Regions from separate parts of the Pseudoalteromonas sp. G5_S1_14_S5 genome, predicted to be linked through region 1. Evidence: riboswitches for the same ligand, from Rfam matches in the RefSeq annotation. Region 1 holds a riboswitch; the other holds the start of a gene.

Region 1 (15,894 bases):
GCCCAAACGAGTACCACTCCCCCATCAGGACCACGCTGAAAATCTTCATAAGTAGTGAATTTGGTGGCAGTCTTGATTGGGCCGCCTGCACAACCAAACAAAATGATGCTGGTTGCGACAAGCAAAAGTAGTTTTAGAGGATTCTCAGCACACTTAGATTGGAAAAAAAACACCAAAGTATGCCACACCATATATGAAGAGTTTGTAGAAAAAGGGGCTATAACTCAGAGCTAACTCAAAAATTAGTTGTGTTGAACAGTGTGAGCATACTCTACGATCACTTGATTTCCTTCGATGTAGGCATTTTGGATCTCTCCATCCACACTCATTCTACTTTTCAAATAGACCACTTTAGGACCAGAGTCAGTTCCTTCTTTAAGTGACGGGGATACGTTTCTCGGCTCCAAATGAAGTAGACGACAGAAATGACTCACAAATGACATAGTCAGCGGTGACTCCCCTCGCAACACATTTGAGAAATCAAGCTGACTCATACCAAGCTTCTTTGAAAACTCCATCTGCGTGATTCGCATTCGTGATTTTTGTGACATCCACGTTTGGTATAACGCTTCTCTATCTTGTTCAGTGAATTCCATACTGACTCCTTTATATAATTCATACTAATTAATTGTCCGGTTCTTCATACATAGCGTGTCAGGGTTCGGTTAGCGGAAACCAAAGGTTTGGTTTTGATATGCGCACAATTGTCTTTCAGAACAAAACATCACAATCGAAAAGCATTCACAAAAACGATCAGATCAAGTGCTTTATTAATTTATATCAATGACTTACACATTGAAAACTAAACATATAGCAAGTTAATTTGTATTAAGAATTAAAAGTTCGAGATTAGGATTCCACATTTCAATCTATTCATTCGCCTTTAGAAAACGCGTTGACTACGTTTGACTTGCCTAAACGCACCTCTGGCAAACTATTTGAAAAAATAGGACGCAAAGCCACCGGTCTGTCGACAAAGATTCTGTCTATGATAGCGGGGCCGCCACTTAATAGGATTTAAGTGTCAATGCATGCTGGAGTGTTCCCTTTTTTGTCGGTCAAATACAGTAAGGACAAATAATGAAACAACTCCCAAAAAAATCGCTTATCGCACTATCGCTACTTAGCGTAAGTGGAGCAAGCTTCGGTCACGGTTATGTCTCAGCATACAATAATGGCGCAGCTGAAAGCCGTGTAGCTCTATGTAAGTTCCCTGCAAGTGATACAAAAGAGAAAAACACTAACTGTGGTGCTATTCAATGGGAACCACAAAGTGTCGAAGGCCCTGAAGGCTTCCCTGAAGTCGGGCCCGCTGATGGAAAAATCGCTAGTGCACAATCTTCTTTAGCGACAGCGCTCGACGAGCAAACTTCCGATCGCTGGGTTAAACGCCCTATCCAATCTGGTTCTCAATACTTTGAGTGGACATTCACAGCAAACCACGTAGCGGCTAGTTTCAAATATTACATCACTAAAGAAGGTTGGGACCAAAACTCACCACTGGAACGTGCTTCGTTTGACCTTACACCTTTCTGTGAAATTGATGGTCATGGAGAGGTGACACAAGATACAGCTACTCACATTTGTAACGTACCGGAGAGAGAAGGCTATCACGTGATTCTGGCTGTTTGGGATGTGGGTGATACTCGAATGGCTTTCTACAACGTTATTGATGTGAAATTTGATGGCGACGGACCTATCATTCCTGATTGGGGCCAAGGTGGTCAAATCAACCCAACTCTCGACTTAAATATTGGCGATGCAGTTTACACTCGTGTCTTTGACCAGTCTGGTGAGAACGCTTCATACAGTACAGAGCTAGTGATTGAAAGCAACGAGCAAGGTAAAGCGAACAACTGGTCTTATGCATTGGCATCAAAGATCAACCAAGAGCAGACACAAATCAAAGCCGGTCAATTGAACGACCAAGGTGATTTCGCTCCTGTATACGGCTCAAACCCGGTTTACTTAAAAGCAGGTTCTGGCTTTAAGAGCGTAGAGATCGGCTACAAGATTGACACTCCAAAGCCAGAACATGAAGTTGAAGTAACAGGTTTGGAATCAGAGTACATAATCGACGAGAATCAACCGACTCAACTCGATCTTACTCTAGCAGCAACAGGCGATGTTCAAGCAGAGCTCACGGTATACAACCACCATCGTGAAGCACTTGCGTCTCAGAAGTCTCAACTTAAAGACGGACAAGTTGAAGATGTTCAATTAACTCTGTCGAGATCTGAAGCTGGCCACCACATGCTTGTGGTTGTAACTAAGGATGACCAAGACAACTTAGTTGACCAAAACACACTTGATTTCCATCTTATGGACAAACAGACACCGCCACCAGCAGACGATTACGATTTCGTATTCCCTGAAAGCATTGAATCTTACACTGCAGGTACAAAAGTACTAAGCAGCGATGGTAGCGTTTATCAGTGTAAAGAATTCCCATACTCTGGTTACTGTATACAGTGGGCACCAACGGCAACTCAGTACGAACCTGGTGTCGGTTCACACTGGCAAGATGCTTGGAACAAAGTCGACTAATTGATCGCTCTATACTTACTTTCATGTGAGTGAAGCTAAGCAATCAGCCAAACAAAAACGGATGCCAAGCGCATCCGTTTTCTCGTTCTATATTCATCTACAAATATGATCTTATAGTAGGTAATGGTCTGCCAGCAAAGCAACAAACAAAATCATGAGATGATAAATAGAGAACTTGAATGTCTTCATCGCCATGTTAGGCTCATCACGATACTTTAATACCCAGGCATGATAAACAAACCCACCGTTCAGCACCAAAGACGCGCTCAGGTATATCCAACTGCTCATTCCAACTAATACTGGCAGCAAACACACGATACTTAGCAGTAGTGTATACAGCAGAATTGAAGTTTTGGTGTAAGCTATCCCATGTGTCACAGGCAACATCGGAATATCCACCTTGGCATATTCGTCACGACGATGGATCGCAAGCGCCCAAAAGTGAGGAGGAGTCCAGATGAAGATGATCATCACCAGCAGCCAGGCATTAGAATGCAGCTCGTTCGTCACAGCTGTCCAGCCCAATAAAGGTGGCATTGCCCCTGCGATCCCTGCAATGACAATATTCTGTGGCGTCGCTCTTTTTAAATACATTGTATAGATAACCGCATAACCTAATAGGCTCGCAAAGGTTAGCCAAGCCGTAAGCGGATTAACTAACAAGGCTAAAGTCACAAAGCCAAGTAAGCCGATACCAGCTGCAAAGGCGAATACTCGTACGCTGCTGAGCTCACCCGATGGTAAAGGACGACGATTAGTACGAGACATTTGCCCATCAATTTTCTTGTCGATCAGATGATTAAATGCAGCGGCTGAACCCGCCATCAACCCTATCCCTATCATGCCAAATAATGCTTGCTGTAATGGCAATCCATTAGGCACAGCTAAACACATACCAACTAATGCCGTTAACAACATCAAAGCGACCACTTTAGGCTTGGTCAGTGTTAAATAGACCTTCCAAGCTGCTTTGTTTTGAGCAGCGCCTTCATCACTTAAAGCGGTATCTTGAACCACCATTTGATGCTGTGTTGAAGTTCTACTGACCATGATTACCTCCTTGTAATACACTGTTCTTTACCAAGCTCTCACTTGGTTTTCGGTGCCACACTACAAAGTTTGTTACAACCAAACTGACAAGCAGTATCGCCGCAACTAAGTTATGCAGCACTGCCATTGAAATCGGTAGATGAAACCACACGTTACTGATCCCTAGACTGACTTGCACTGCTAATAACAATGCCACAATGACACCCAGTTTTTGGTGCGCTGTTTGACCAAACTTCCACAACTGATATACGACCATTAGCACCATTATCGTTGCCACAATAGCGCCAAACCTATGCATGACATGTATGGTGAGCCTTGCTGGATACTCGAGTACACCAAACTCATAGTTATCATAACCATGCTGCGCAAAGTCGAACGCCTTCTTAAAATCTAGGTAACTTGTCCAGTTACCTTCACAGATCGGAAGTTGAGTACATACCAGCGCGGCATAATTTGAAGACGTCCAGCCGCCAAGTAAGATCTGTCCAATTACAATTACCAAGCCCAAAAGTGCAGCAAACTTGATAGTCGCCGAGTGCGTCGTGTAACCGAAGCGAGTCTGGAAGCTAGAGAGGCGGCAATAGAGCAGGCAGAGCAAAGACAGCAGAGTGAAACCTCCCATCAAATGTGCCATCACCACAACTGGCATCAGCTTGAGGGTTACGGTCCACATCCCTAACAAAGCTTGAAAGATGACCGTTGCCGCAATAAGTAACGGTAGCCCAGCAGAGATGATGTTCTTCTTAATACACCAAATGACCACAACAAAGATTAGAAGCCCTAAGGAACCTGCAAAGTAGCGATGTACCATCTCTATCCAAGCTTTATCAGCCTCAAGAGCACGTTCAGGGAATTGGAGGTTGGCTTGGTTTACCGCTATTGCATCAGACGGTACTGTGAGCTTTCCATAACATCCAGGCCAATCTGGACACCCAAGTCCTGCGTCCGATAATCGCGTATAAGCACCGAGTACAATCACTGTTAGCGTCAGTAAGATAGTCACTCGCATCACGAGCATGAGTAAATTAGGGGCTTTATTCTGCATCGTTTATCTCCCTATACTTATTCCCTTTCGCTGCCAGAGTTCAGTCACCACAGTCAAACCGATTTGCTTATCAGCTACCCAACACGCGATAGTTTAAGAAGCTTTCTTAAATCATGAATCATGCCTTGGGACTGCCCGACTAACTGCGACGGTTCAGAGACACTTTTGTATTCCATAACGAGTTGACCAAGGGGATCAATGATAACAATCGAAGCTGGCGCGAACTTGGTGCTCAATTGCTCTCCCCCATACAGAAATGACAAATCAGGTTTGTTAAATGCTCCTAGTAATGCATCCCCTTCAGAGACAAACACCACAGCGGTCACTCGTTCTTTATTCTTCCCCAGCGCTAAGTAGCTTTGATTCAAGTAGTGGAGTTGTTGTTCGCATAAGCTGTCGCAGTCCGTTGGAGCAATGTAACCCACCAACCAACCTTCTTCCCCCATCTGCGCCGTCAGTCCAAAATCTTGTAGAGTCAATCTTGGCTCAACTAACTCCCCAGTGTTTGTCACACCAGATGTGTACCAATTTTGATCTAATACCGTTTTAGCGATAATGGCAGGTAAGGCGAAGACCATAATCAATCCGATGAGTACAAGTCGACCACGTGATCGGCGCTGTTTAAACGCAGCAAGATTAGCATCGATACTTTCCTTTCTAGTTTGTGTTTGAAACTTATCCATTTTGACTCCCTGTATTGGCCGCTGCCGATCGCTAACGGTGTTTATACGGTTGCAAGCATTTACTTCTTATTCATGTGACTATGTTTCTTAAAGTATCTAAACCCAATCAACAACATCAGCGAGAGCAATACTGCAGCCATCACAAACCATTGAAATGAGTAACCAAAGTGCTTCTCAGACTTCATTGCCGTCGGACGCCATAACATTTCATAAGGCCATGAATCTAAGCTCTGAGGTTGAAAAATGAACGGCAACACCTCTTGTCCTATGTATTGTGATAATGCTTCTATGTTGATGTTTTGAATCCTTTTCGGCGTCGTGCTTTCTAGACCAAGTTCCTGACTTAACGGATTAACCGAACGTGTATACAAGCGACCAGACATCTCGATTGGTAGCGTTATTTTTCCTATTTCTGGTAGCTCTCTTCTGTCATTACTTGCTGCAACGAATCCAAGATCGATCAAAAGCTGTTTTCTTCCATCTTGAGTTTGAAGCTCGCCCAGCGTGTAAATCACATATCCCACCGTTCCTTGATTGATTTGATTGTCCAGCAAGAGAATTAAACCACTCGGTTTCACTAATTCGACGTCAGCTTTCAAGCCATTTAAGGTCGAAGGGGGCAACGGCTGCTGAGTTCCATCGCTTGCCTTTCGCCATTCATCGAGCACTGTATCTAGCGGCTTAGGAGGTTGCAGAGCTCTCTGCGATAGCTGCTGCTCATAACGCAGTTTCTCGTTACCTCTGTCTAACTGCCATAAACCCAACTTGATTAAAATGCCGACTGAAACCAAAGTTAAAGCAACCGCAAACCATAAACCTTTACTGCGGAACTTTCGCTCATCATAATTCAATCTGTTTGGAGTTATCACTATGGCGTCACCTACCTTTATCCTGTTATTCAAAGTTGTGTTGGTTGCCATGCTGTTTTTCATCGCATTCAACTTAATGAAAGGGCTCATCCAAATCGCTTCGAGCAAATACAATGGCAAAAAGCTGAGTCACTTCTTGGGGCGCCGAGTTATGTGGTCAGCTATTGCTGTGTTACTGCTATTGCTAGCTTTAGGATCTGGAGTTATAACGCCCAACCCTCGTCCTTATTAAAGCCTTTAGCCTTGTCGCTTCGCTAAAGGACGTAAACAAACACGAATAATCCTAACCAAACCACATCAACAAAGTGCCAATACCAGCTGCCAGCTTGGAATGCAAAATGGTCTTTGGGTGTAAAATGATCTTTGGCAACCCTAGCCAACAGTACGATTAAAAAGATCGTCCCTAAGCAGACATGTAAACCATGGAAACCCGTCAGTAAGAAGAAGGTGTTGCCATAGATTCCCGATTGAAGGGTCAGGCCCATATCTTGGTAAGCATGGATATACTCTTCAACTTGGAAAAATAAGAAGAACCCAGCAAGAACGATAGTGATCTCTAACCAAACGATTAACGCCATACGCTTGTTTTGTTCGAGGCTTAAATGCGCCATATGTAGCGTGATAGAAGAGAGTAATAGGATTATAGTGTTCTTAAGAGGAATACCTTGCCACGGCATAGCTTGTGTTGTTACACCATCCGGTGTCGTGGTCAGCGGCCACATTGATTGGAACATTGGCCACAACACTTCGTGAGTCATTGCATTGTTGCCCGCCCCGCCAATCCATGGGACAGAAATCATACGAGCATAGAACAGAGCGCCAAAGAAAGCACCGAAGAACATGATTTCAGAAAAGATGAACCAACTCATGCCTTGCCTGAAAGAGCGGGATATTTGCTCAGAATAGAGGCCGCTCAAGGATTCCGTTATCACATTGCTAAACCACCCAGCAAGCATGTACAACAACACCGCAAACCCAACAAACAGCACAGCCTTACCGAACACACCACCAGCGGCATCAGTACCCATGTTTTGCACGGTTAAACCAGCTCCAACGGCAACAAGAAACAGCGCAACGGCACCGACTAATGGCCAATGGCTTTGATGTGGAACGAAATAAACTTCCTTTTTAGAACTCATCGCTCAACTCCTTATGTTGATTCTGGTTCCTAGTTACTCGCGATTACATTGTGCTCAGCACTACTTGATTCCCCGACCACTTCACTCGTAATGTTAAACAGCGTATAAGAGAGCGTCAGTGTATGAATCGATTCTGGAATATCCGGCTCTATATAAAATATCAATCCCATTTCAGCACTTTTATGTCCATCTAATGGTTGCTGGTTAAAGCAGAAACACTCCATCTTATTGAAGTAAGTCGCCCCCATCCCCGGGGATACTGAAGGCACAGCTTGTCCCACTAGAGAGTTTCCTGATAAATTTTTGGCTATATAGTTCGTTTGGATCACCTCTCCGGGGTGAACCTCTAACACACGCTCTTCAGGAACAAACTGCCAGGGCATATCAGGTTTGATGTGCGACATAAACTCCACACGAACGGTGCGAGAATAGTCAGGCTGCATCCCACGCGGCTCAACCGCTGACACCGTATTGGTTTTGCCATTAATACCCAAAGCCTCGCACATCACATCGTAAAGCGGTACCAAAGCGAAACCGAAACCAAACATCGCCACAACACTAAATACTAAGTACCCCGTCAGCTTCTTTGTTGACCGCTTTGGTTGGTTTTTATATAGATCGCTTTGCTTGTCACTCATAGCTCACCCCTCTAATCGATTTTAGGTGGATAAGTAAAGGTATGATGAGGTGCAGGACTTGGTACCGTCCATTCTAGCCCTTCAGCACGTTCCCATGGCTTGCTTGATGCTGGCTCACCACCTCTTACACACTTAATAACCAACCACAAGAAAATCAATTGAGATAATCCAAAGGCGAAGCCCCCTATCGACACCACTTGGTTAACGTCAGCGAACTGGATAGCGTAGTCTGGAATACGACGTGGCATCCCCGCTAAACCTAGGAAGTGCATAGGGAAGAATAGAACATTCACTGAGATTACTGACGTCCAGAAATGCCAAAGACTGAGCTTGTGGTCGTACATATGTCCTGTCCACTTAGGCAACCAATAATAGGCGGCGGCCATTATCGAGAACACGGCACCAGTCACCAGAACATAGTGGAAGTGAGCCACTACAAAATAGGTGTCATGGTATTGGAAATCTGCAGGAACAATAGCCAACATCAATCCAGACAAGCCACCTATCGTAAACAAAACAATAAAGGCAATGGTGAACAGCATTGGGGTTTCGAAAGTCAATGCGCCTCGCCACATGGTTGCGACCCAGTTAAAGACTTTTACCCCAGTGGGCACTGCAATCAACATGGTGCAATACATGAAGAACAGCTCTGCAAATACGGGCATCCCCGTGGTGAACATGTGGTGTGCCCAAACTAGGAAAGACAAGATTGCGATACTACAGGTCGCGTACACCATGGAATGGTAACCAAATAAACGCTTACCACTAAAGGCAGGAATGATTGCTGAAACAATACCAAAGGATGGCAAGATCATGATGTACACTTCAGGGTGACCAAAGAACCAGAATATGTGCTGGAACATGACGGGGTCACCACCACCAGCCGCATCGAAGAAGCTCGTCCCAAAGTACTTATCGGTCAACACCATGGTCACCGCCCCAGCGAGAACGGGCATCACGGCTATCAGCAAGAAAGCTGTGATTAACCAAGTCCAAACAAACATTGGCAATTTAAACCAAGTCATACCTGGAGCTCTCATGTTCACGATAGTCACGATGACGTTGATCGCGCCCATGATCGAACTGATACCCATAATGTGAACAGAGAAGACAAACAACGCAGTGCTATCTGGCCCATACGTCGTTGAGAGCGGCGCGTAGAATGTCCAGCCAAAACTCGGGCCGCCCCCTTCAGTAAACAAAGATCCAATCAAAATTAGGAAGGCGAAAGGTAGAATCCAGAAACTGAGGTTGTTCATTCGAGGTAACGCCATATCTGGCGCGCCGATCATCATAGGGATCATCCAGTTAGCGAGCCCTGTAAATGCAGGCATTACCGCGCCGAATACCATGATCAAGCCATGGACTGTGGTCATTTGGTTAAAGAAATCAGGCTCAACAAGCTGCAAACCCGGTTGGAATAGCTCCGCACGGATCACCATAGCCATCGCACCGCCAGTTAGGAACATGGCGAAACTAAACCACAAATATAGCGTACCGATGTCTTTATGATTGGTTGAATACAACCAACGCGCCCACCCTTTGGGATCAGCATGGGAATCGTGATTATCCATAGGTAAATCATGGCTGTCTAAGGTACCGTCTAAAGTATGACTTAGAGCCTGACCTTCTGCAGGCGCCGATTTCACCGGCTTTTCAATTGGTGAACTCATAGCTGCTCCTTAGCATCACTTTGTGCTTCATCCGCAGAGCCTTCCGCTCCACTCGATTGTTTAACCTTATAGGCATTAACATCTGAAGCTTGAACCACATCGCCAGTATCGTTCCCCCAAGCATTTCGTTGGTAGGTTACGACTGCTGCAATCTCTTTTTCTGTTAACTGATTGTCGAAGGCTTGCATTGCCGTGCCTCCTCGACCATAAACAATAGTGTCGATATGAACATCCACATCTCCAAGAGCAACTGGGCTGCCTTTGATCGCAGGAAACGCTCCAGGGATCCCTTCACCGTTAGCTTGGTGACAAACCGCGCATCGAGTTTTGTATACCTCTTTACCAGAGGTGTTCAACTCTTCCAGCGAAAGTGACGCGTCTAATGCATCTTGCGCCGCTTGTTTTGCAGCAATCGTTAGCTCTTTCTGTTCTGCTAACCATGCATCAAACTCATCTTCTGCCATGGCATGCACTACTATCGGCATGAAGCCGTGAGCACGACCACAGAGCTCTGCACACTGTCCTCGGTAAACGCCTGGTTCATCAATTTTGGTCCACGCTTCGTTAATAAATCCCGGAATGGTGTCTTTCTTAACAGCAAAAGCCGGAACCCACCAAGAGTGAATCACATCGTCAGAGGTCATTAAGAACCGTACTTTACGGTCTATGGGCAGCACAAGTGGTTTATCAACCTCCAACAAATAGTGCTCCCCTTTTACTTCAATACCTTCAATTTCTTTGTCGCTGGTTGCTAGCAAACTGAAGAACTCAACATCTTCACCGAAATAACTGTAGTGCCATTTCCATTGTGAACCAGTGATCTTAACGGTAAGTTCGGATTGGGAAGTGTCTTCCATCGCTATCAAAGTTTTAGTAGCGGGAATCGCCATAGCGATGAGAATAATGATAGGGATAACGGTCCAGAGGATTTCGACTTTGGTACTCTCATGAAAATGAGCAGCTACCGCGCCCTTCGACTTTCGGTGCCTTAGAATCGAATAAAACATCACCCCGAAAACCACAAAGGCGATTGCACAACAGATGTAGAAGATCAGCATGTGGAGATCGTAGACTTGTCCACTTATCTCTGTCACACCTTGGGTCATGTTGTATTCACTGTTCGCATTCGCCGAGACTGATGCCAATAGCACAACAAAACTATTCAACAGCCACCCTAGCCTAACCAGTAATCTTTTCAAAAGATCTCTCCTTGTCCTTCCTAATTGGATACATACGACCAAAACGTCGGAGCGAACCCAACAACACTCATTGCTGTACCGGCTTCGCATGAAAAGGCTGAATCTCAATCTACTACTCACGTCGGCACAGCCTTCAAGGGCTGAACACTCCTGTCTTAATTGTCGACTTATACGTCTCGCAAAGTCCCGAGGTTTCAACGAAAGATTCAAAAACGGCGAAGTTGTTCAATTTTGTTATATTTATGTAAAAGGCTAGTTAGTGATATCCAATTGTTCAAGGTAAGTTTGCTTACAAGATAGTCAATTATTTTGAATGGCTTAGCCGACATGTCTTTGCCGTTGGATTTTATTTAAATCAATTTTTACGATTGCTTTCATGGAAATGATAATCAATATCACTTAAATTAATCCCAACAGTAAGTCATACCGACATTAAAAGGTTCAGTAATTATGCAAAATGCTATGAATTGGTTAGCGAGAGACCCAGATCCAAGAACTCGTGAAGAGCTACAACACCTCATCGATCAGGGGATGCATGACGAATTAGAAGACCGCTTTACGCAGCGATTAGAATTTGGAACAGCGGGTCTTCGAGGCAAAGTAGGTTGTGGCCCAAACAGAATGAACCGCTTAGTCATTCAAGAAACCGCAACTGGGCTCGGTCACTATCTAATTGAACATGTGGAAAACGCGACCATGAGAGGTGTCGTTGTAGGCTATGATGGCCGATTAGATTCAAAGCAATTCGCTATTGATACCGCTTCAGTACTGACGGCTTTAGGCATCAAGGTTTATCTAACATCAAATGTAGCTGCGACCCCTATCGTTGCGTTTGGTATCGAGCATTTCAATGCAGCAGCTGCAGTTGTGGTAACTGCTAGTCACAACCCACCTGAATATAATGGCTTCAAGGTATACTGGGAAAATGGCGCGCAAATTATACCGCCTCATGATGCTGGTATTGCTGCTGAAATTGACTCAGCAGCAACTAAGCCTATCCCTTTGATGAGCCTCAGTGATGCGGAAACGCAAGGCAAGTTAGTGTGGCTCACCGAGGATTACTATCAAACCTACCGCGCGGCGATCAACCAAAGCCCATTTGTAAAGAACGACATCGAATCAGCTAATACCATCATCGCTTACACAGCAATGCATGGCGTCGGCGCGCAGATGGCAGAAAATCTTCTCCACGATTCGGGTTTCCACAAGGTTTTTAGCGTTGCAGAGCAAAGAGAGCCTGATGGCCACTTCCCGACAGTGAACTTCCCTAACCCAGAAGAAAAAGGGGCAATGGATCTTGTGGTTAATCTAGCAAAAAGCGTCGATGCAGATATTGCTTGTGCTAATGACCCTGATGCGGACCGATTTGCGGTTGCAGTGAGAACAAATGACGATTCATACAAAATGTTAACAGGTGACCAAGTAGGTGTGCTATTCGCACATTACTTACTGTCAAAGCCGCACACTAAGAATCAATTAGTCGGTAACAGTATCGTATCGTCGACCCTGCTTGAGAAAGTCGCTAACTCTCACGGTGCTACCTACTTCCAAACTCTGACCGGGTTCAAATGGTTGGCTAACATTGGCATGCAGTTGGAAGATGAACAGAACGAATTCCTATTCGCCTATGAGGAGGCGCTAGGCTACACGATTGGTACTCAAGTCCGAGATAAAGATGGTTTGTCAGCCATTGTCGTTTTTGCACAATTGGTCGAAGAGTTAAAATCTCAAGGCCGAACAGTGTGGGATCTTCTGGCTCAGATTTCTTTTGAACATGGTGTTCATACCAATGCACAACGCAGTATCGCGCTGGACCCAGATTCACCTTCAATTGGCGCTAAACTTCGCGCAGCACAACCAAAAACAATCAATGGCATCGCGATAACTGTGATTGAAGATCTTCAGTCTTCACTACGCTTCATTACAGGTGGTGCAACAGAGGCGATAAACCTCCCTGCGAGTGACGTGCTTATCTATCATCTCAAAGATGGTTCTCGCATTATCGTCCGCCCTTCGGGCACAGAACCAAAGGTTAAGGTTTATTACGAGGCCGTGACAAAATTTGAGGGGACAGAAACCTATCACGATACTCGTCAGCGAGGCGAAGAATATATGGATAAACTCATCGAACAGCACCAGAAAGAACTGAACTCTTAGCGGATCAGCACATTCACAATGAATCATCTAGAACAAAAAATGGGCGCGCTAAGCGTCCATTTTTCTTTAAACATTTGATTGCAATTAATAGGGTTTGGTTGGTGCTTATGAAGTGAAGAAAGAAGACAGCATCCAAACCGCTAATACAACAAATACGCCACCCATCACTTTCTGTTGATAGGTACGAAACTTAGCATTCTCTACCAGTGACTTACCGATGGTACCTACCAATGCCACAAGCAAGAAATTGAACGTTAAGCCTAGAACATTCAGTAATAAGCCGAGCACCAACATCTGCTCGCCCGATGTCGCCTCAATATTTGTCGACACGAACTGAGGTAAAAACATCACAAAGAATACCAAGGCTTTAGGATTAAGCAGGTTACTGATCAGCGCTCTTTGGTAGTAAGCCTTTGCAGCGAAATTATCAGTTAGTTCAGGCGCATTGCCCTGCTCTGTTCGTAAACAGTCCCACCCCATTTTTAGCAAGTATGTACCACCTAATAGGTGGAGAGCCTTCAAAGCAACAGGGCTCATTGCGATTAATGCAGATACGCCCATCGCCGCTAAAACGGTAAGAATGATCCCTGACGTCGCGTTACCTAAGCTCGCAAATACACCAACCTTGCGACCATAACTCATACTTGAGCTAGCAATCAGCAACATATCAGGACCAGGTAAAAGAAGAAGAGCGACGACGGCAGTCAAGTAAACAGGCAAAATGGTTAAATCGATCATAGGGTTTAGCATTGATAAAAATGGAGGCGAATTTTATATTAATTACCAACACCCTTCCAGATGCAATCAGTTGTACCGTAGCTAAAATATCGAATTAAAAACCAACATCATAAAATTAAGCCAAATTATTAACTAAACCGATAACAATAATTAACTCGCGACCCACTGGATCTCTATCAATGTTGTCTCACCACACTTAAGGCGACCTAGGAAAATATCACCTCGGTGAACTTCTCCAACGCCTTTAGGAGTGCCCGTCATCACTACATCACCATCCAGCAAGGTCGTGTAAGAAGAGAGCTCTTCGAGGATTGTTTGTGGAGCATATAGCATCTGATCAACGTGTCCTTTCTGAACTCGAACACAGTTAATAAACAGCTCTAGATTTAAGTCTGCGAGATCCAAGTTTTTTATTGGAACAAAGCGGCTAAGAACGGCAGAACCATCAAACGCTTTAGCGCGCTCCCAAGGCAAGCCTTTCGCTTTCAAGCTACTTTGCAGCTCACGCTTAGTCAGATCTAACCCTAAACCTACTGCTGAATATTGACCGTTTTCAACGATGAAGCAAATTTCTGCTTCATAGTGCAGGGCTTCCTGATGAAAAGAAGAGAGAGAAGAAGTTACGCTAGTACAGGGCTTATTGAACACCACCATAGCGTCTGGGATCGCGTTGTTAAGTTCTTCAATATGATCGACATAGTTACGCCCAACACACAGTACTTTCGTCGGTGTCGCTGTTCGTTTCGAATTCATTAACTTTTCCTGATCTACAACGCTGCTCATAGTTTATCCCTGAACTATTTTTGGAATGCAGAGTTTACCTCATCCCAAAGAGAGAATCTTCGACAAGCTGGCTACTGATATCTAAATTCTGATCTTTAGCTCAATTCGCTCATTGGGCGGTTTTTATCGGGAGTTGACTGCATTATGGAATTGCAACTCAAAACGAAAAAAGCCCTCTCCAACCAAAAGGTTTGAGAGGGCTTAGCATGGTGTCTAGGACAGTATCCTAAAAGGTAAACCTAAGGAGTAAACACTATGCTAAATCAGTCTGGGACTTATAGGTAGTAACGACCACCGATAGTCCACTTATCATCAGTGTTACGACCGTTGTGGTCATTTAGGTCGAACTGGTAACCAGCGTAACCAACGAACTTATGAGTGAAGTTGTACTCAGTTTGAAGAGCTAGTTCTTCACGAGCTGTTTCTTTTGAATCGCCTTTAATTACACGACCTTCAACCATCTCGTAGTTGATGATGAAGTTTAGGCTGTTGTCTAGTGCGTAGGCTGCTAATAGCTCGTATGCGTCACTTTCAGCAAGAAGAACTGTAGCAGTTGTTTTGATGTCACCAGCAGTTACTGAATCAGAAATTGAGTTCATGTATTCATTAGAAGCGTAAACACCTGCTAGGTAAAGACCTTGACCGTACGAACCGTATGCTGCAGAGAATACGTGAGATGATGCAGTCTCAGTCTGAGCCATTGTTTTGATATCGCCGGTGTTGTAACCGTAACCAAGCTTAGCACCCATGATCTCGTAACCTAGAGTTACTTGAGTACGATCCTTAACTTCAGTGTTCAAACCGTATGTGTAGGATTCATCAGTAATACCTGTAGCATCCGAGTCAGTTACTGAGTAAATGTCAGAAACAGTTTGAGTACCCTGCCAACCTAGACCAATAGTAACTTTACCCGCTTCACCTAGTTCAAAACCATTGCGGTAAGAAACCATTTTGTCCGCACGGCCAGTACCAAGAGCACCGTGGTTGTCGTAGATGAAATCGTTCGCGAATGCGATTGGCATATCCGCAACGCCCGCTACATCATAGTAAGGAGCCCATTGAGTGCCCACTACTGCACGGCCAAAGTCGTCGTGAGTAACACCAACGTAACCTAGACGAGTTGTAAACGTCTCTTCACCACCTTCAAGGTAGTTAAGTGCCCATTCGCCTTTAGCGTCAGCAGTAAAGCCGTTGCCCAATTCTTGAGTAGCGTTAAAGTTGATACGTGGTGAGTTAGCACCTACATCTGTATCGCCGTTCTCTGAACCGTTTAGGTTTACTGAAACGTGGCCGCCAACTGAGAATGTTGTGCCGTCTTCGTTGTAAAGTTCTACTGCAACTGCCTGTGTACCAAATACTGCACCAGAAATCGC
Region 2 (4,173 bases), on a different contig from region 1:
AGCCCATTAGCAGGTTGATAAGGAAAAACGGGAATACAGGAATAAGGCGTAAAGAAAACAAGTAAAATGCACCGTCTTTTTCTACACCTGTATTAATCGTAGACAGTTTGTCGCCAAACTTGGTTTGTATCCAGTCACGCATCAAGTAGCGGCTACTTAAAAAAGCAAGAGTTGCGCCGATCGCACTGGCGAAAGAAACCAAAAGCAAGCTATTCCAGAATCCAAATAGAGCAGCGCCAAGTAGTGTAACAACTGCTGCTCCTGGAATAGAGAAGGCAGTGATCAAGATATACGCGAGGAAGTAAGTCGCGGAAGCCGAAAAAAAGTTACTTTCTATATAGTCGTTTAACACGGCTTGTTGTGCTTTGGCGTTTTCCAGCGTGAGGTATTGACCAAAGTTGATGCCTAGTAAAACAATCGTCACGACTAGCACAATACCCAATATCATTTTCTTACTCATTGATACTTCCTCAAATTTTCAATGCATACCGTTAGTATAGATAGACAGGCAAAGCATAGATTAACTTTCATTAGATATAAAAAAAGCCGCAGAAATGCGGCTTAGTTGTATAAAAAGGGTGTACTGACAATGTTAATTTACGCGACTGATAAGCTCTTCGCGACGTTGCTTTGGGATAACCGACCAATGGGTACCATTGATCGCTCCTTCTAATGCCCAAAGCAGTTCAATACTGACAGAGGACGTATGAGATTCCTTGATGGCATTAAATGCGTTTACAGAGCCAGATTCATATAAACGTTCTACGGAATCAATCCCGGCTTTCTTCAACATACGCTCAGTGGCAAGTCGAAGGTTAGGGAGGTCTTTCAGTCGAGTAGGCTTAGCAGCGGACTGTTCAGCTTTCTCTTCTTTTGCAAAGCCCAGAGATGTAGTCGCAAGTTGTAAGATTTTCTCTTGGTCTTGCCATAGGCCTTCTGGTAAAGCGAAGTATTTAGTTACGACAGGGAAACCACGTTTTTTGTAGACGTACGGTTGAAACCCTTGTTGCTCGAACTCTTTTGTTGTGTCTTTGTCTGCTCGTATATGCAGCTGGTCGCTTACAACCAGAGCAAACATAGTGTCATCAGCGAAAAGACCGAATCCACCAAACATTGAGCGTGATTTTATTTTTCCTAGGGGCTCAAATAACTTCATTGAGTCCTTTAGTATCGGTTTATCCATGTTATTTATCTCGGTGTATTTGAACTGCGCCACCAAATAAGCAGGTCCGAGAGATTAGCAAAATGTTGCAATTACATTGTCAATAAGCCATAACTTACTAAGTTATTAATAGTTACTGCATTTTGCCATCGGTAACCCCGCTACCATACCAACGAGTGGTTTAGGCCGGAAGCTTTGCGTCTCACCTTTTCAAGTGATTTGCCCTGTGCGTGACTGATTGAATAGAATAAAGTTTTTGTTGAATGAGGCTCACAATTGCTATTTAAAAGTGTGATATTGCTTCAATTAATGATCTTTATTATATGAGACTAGGTTTATTTTATCTGCTGATAAAAAAAGCGCACCCAAAGGTGCACTTGATGAAAATAAACTCAATTTGTCAGTTAATTTAACGTTTTAACTGTACTACGTTCAACAATTTCTGGGTGCATTTCGAAGACGCGTTTTTCATGGTCTTTGTCTTTAATGCGCTCAAGCAGAATTTCGAAGGCGTTCTTACCGACACGACGCTTCGGTTGGTGAACGGTAGTTAATGGTGGAGAGAAGTACTCTGCCAGTTCGATGTTATCGTAGCCAATGATAGAGATATCTTCTGGGATACGGATGCCTTTCTGCTGCAAGCGACTCATTAAGCCGAGCGCCATGGTATCGTTAAAGCAGAACACTGCCGTAGGGCGTTCTTTCATCCCAACAATTTTGTCTGCGGCAAGTACAGCAGTATCACACTCAAAGTTTCCTTCGATGATCATGTCGTCACTTGCGGTAATGTTTGCTTCTTCTAGAGCGCGCTTATAACCAGCGATACGTTCAACACACGCTGCTTTGTCTAAGTGGCCACTTAAACAAGCAATCTTTGAGTGACCGCGATCGATTAGGTATTTAGTCGCTAGATAGCCGCCTTCTTCAGAGTTATCAATGATTTTATCTGCTTGAGAGCTCTCTGGGCCCCAGTCCATGACTACTTTAGGGATATCAGCATGACGGTCTAACATCTCTCTCAGTTCTTCCGTTAGGTCTGAACACATAACTAAGATGCCATCTACACGTTTCTCTGCAAGCATTCGAATGTAGTCACGTTGCTTCTCATAGATACCACCAGTGTTACACAGGATCAAAGTGTAGCCTTGACGGTAGCAGTAGCTCTCAACACCATCGATAACTTCAGAGAAGAATAGGTTTGTGGATTGAGTCACTAGCATACCGATGGTTCGTGTTGAATTACACTTCAAACTACGAGCAACAGCACTTGGAGCATAGTTTAATTCGTCTACTGCTTTATTTACTTTTTCTTGAGTCGCTTCTGCAACAAAACGTGTTTTGTTGATTACATGAGAAACGGTTGTAGTTGATACGCCTGCTAAGCGAGCGACATCTTTTATAGTGGCCATGTTTTTATCCTATTAGAAGCTACTTTCCCCAAAGTACGGAGTGAAGTAGCCGTTAAGCTACCTAACTAAGAGCTTAAATTTGTAGGGCTCTTTGGGTACTAAAGTGTTAAAAAACAAAAAACCGCTTGTGAGCGGCTTGTTTTAACACCGAAATGCTCTGAACTTTATAAGCATAGCATTTCGTGAATGTTTCATATTTTATCGTTTGCGATCACAATTCTAGACTGACTAGAAAATACTCGCAATACAATTCACCCAGAAATCCGGGTGAATTGTCACATTCTACGAAATTTATTTACCTAGTCATCAATTAAGCTTATTCAGCAGCTAAATATTGAGCATCTAATTGACAGAAAGCCATTAGCAGAGAGGAAGCTGCAGCGTAGAAACCGAATTCATCAACATCTTGACACTTAACGTTGAATTTCGGGATCCAAGTTAATAGCTGTTGTTCGATAAATTGTTGCTGAACTTCGAACGACTTTTCTAACTCTTCTTCTGATTCAGTTTCATTGGAACGAATGATTAAGTTACCTAAGAAGTCGAGTTCGATAGCGATGTGGTCTGCTGGTTCTTTGAGATCTTGGTTAACGACTAGGTTGTGCTCAGCCATGATCTCTTCCATCTCTTTCGCTGGCTTATCGTTTAGTAGGCCAGTTTCACCGATGTACATTGAGGCATAAGGAAGGGCGCCATGCTTATCCGTCTTTAGGAAAAGGTCGCAAAAGTCAGCAGACAGTTCTAGTTGTGCATCTTCGCGAGTTTGTAGGCGGTTCAGTGCATCAACCAACTTATCAATAGCAGGCTTTAGAGTTTCATTTTGGCCTAAACCAGTTAAGAAAGAACGAATTTCAATAGAATGGTAGTGGTCAAGTTCGTCTTGGGTGAGCTCTTTGACGAATAAGCTTGATAGCCACCAGTAAATTTCTGCTCTTTGCTCGTTGAACGCTTTCGTATCTTTCATTACATAGGTCCTGATTTAGTCTTGTGGTGTCTTTTCGCACACCAAGGCTGAGACGAGGTTATTTGCTAAATGCAAAGTTACTCGTTAGTAGTAATGCCTATATTGAATTGTGCTAGACGACAAATAGCAAGGTTAAAGATTGTCTTGTATCAAAAAAAATCCATGTTTCTGGCATTTATCTTCGGTACCACTAGAATTGTTACTAGTTATGAATAGAATAGTCACCGAAACTATTAAATAAGAAAAGTGGTGTAGATGAGCTATCACGTATTAGTCGTAGAAGATGATGTGGTGACCCGTAGTAAACTGGTTGGTTATTTCCAGAACGAAGGTTACACAGTTAGCGAGGCCGAGAGCGGTGCTCAAATGAGAAGCGTGTTAGAAGAAAACAACGTTGACCTCATTATGCTGGACATCAACTTACCAGGCGAAGATGGATTGATGCTAACTCGCGAATTACGCAGTCAATCTGACATTGGAATTATTTTAGTTACTGGACGCACGGATAGCATTGACAAAATTGTTGGCCTTGAAATGGGCGCTGACGATTACGTTACTAAACCTTTCGAACTTCGCGAGTTATTAGTTCGAGTTAAAAATCTACTTTGGCGCATTTCTGCTGCTCGTAAAACGACAGT

What was found. Region 1 has a riboswitch for cyclic di-GMP ahead of gbpA (N-acetylglucosamine-binding protein GbpA). Riboswitches for the same ligand answer to the same signal wherever they lie in the genome.
Region 2: another riboswitch for cyclic di-GMP. It lies ahead of ACTRWI_RS14545 (TfoX/Sxy family DNA transformation protein); the one in region 1 lies ahead of gbpA (N-acetylglucosamine-binding protein GbpA).

What each region holds. Positions count from the first base shown of each region.
Region 1 is NZ_JBQKUM010000060.1:12,919-28,812, reverse strand. Features, by position in the region: gene ACTRWI_RS16765 (hypothetical protein) at 1-176, opposite strand, end outside; gene ACTRWI_RS16760 (hypothetical protein) at 243-596, opposite strand; cyclic di-GMP riboswitch class I at 919-1,008, shown strand; gene gbpA (N-acetylglucosamine-binding protein GbpA) at 1,081-2,547, shown strand; gene cyoE (heme o synthase) at 2,659-3,567, opposite strand; gene ACTRWI_RS16745 (COX15/CtaA family protein) at 3,587-4,642, opposite strand; gene ACTRWI_RS16740 (redox-active disulfide-containing membrane protein) at 4,717-5,325, opposite strand; gene ACTRWI_RS16735 (SURF1 family protein) at 5,385-6,284, opposite strand; gene ACTRWI_RS16730 (DUF2909 family protein) at 6,196-6,426, shown strand; gene ACTRWI_RS16725 (cytochrome c oxidase subunit 3) at 6,449-7,333, opposite strand; gene ACTRWI_RS16720 (cytochrome c oxidase assembly protein) at 7,363-7,971, opposite strand; gene ctaD (cytochrome c oxidase subunit I) at 7,983-9,545, opposite strand; partial or broken gene coxB (cytochrome c oxidase subunit II) at 9,656-10,843, opposite strand; gene ACTRWI_RS16705 (phospho-sugar mutase) at 11,294-13,000, shown strand; gene ACTRWI_RS16700 (LysE family translocator) at 13,106-13,738, opposite strand; gene ACTRWI_RS16695 (fumarylacetoacetate hydrolase family protein) at 13,889-14,491, opposite strand; gene ACTRWI_RS16690 (porin) at 14,797-15,894, opposite strand, start outside.
Region 2 is NZ_JBQKUM010000047.1:416-4,588, reverse strand. Features, by position in the region: gene ACTRWI_RS14550 (TVP38/TMEM64 family protein) at 1-460, opposite strand, end outside; gene ACTRWI_RS14545 (TfoX/Sxy family DNA transformation protein) at 593-1,156, opposite strand; cyclic di-GMP riboswitch class I at 1,311-1,396, opposite strand; gene purR (HTH-type transcriptional repressor PurR) at 1,567-2,571, opposite strand; gene torD (molecular chaperone TorD) at 2,888-3,535, opposite strand; gene torR (two-component system response regulator TorR) at 3,791-4,173, shown strand, end outside.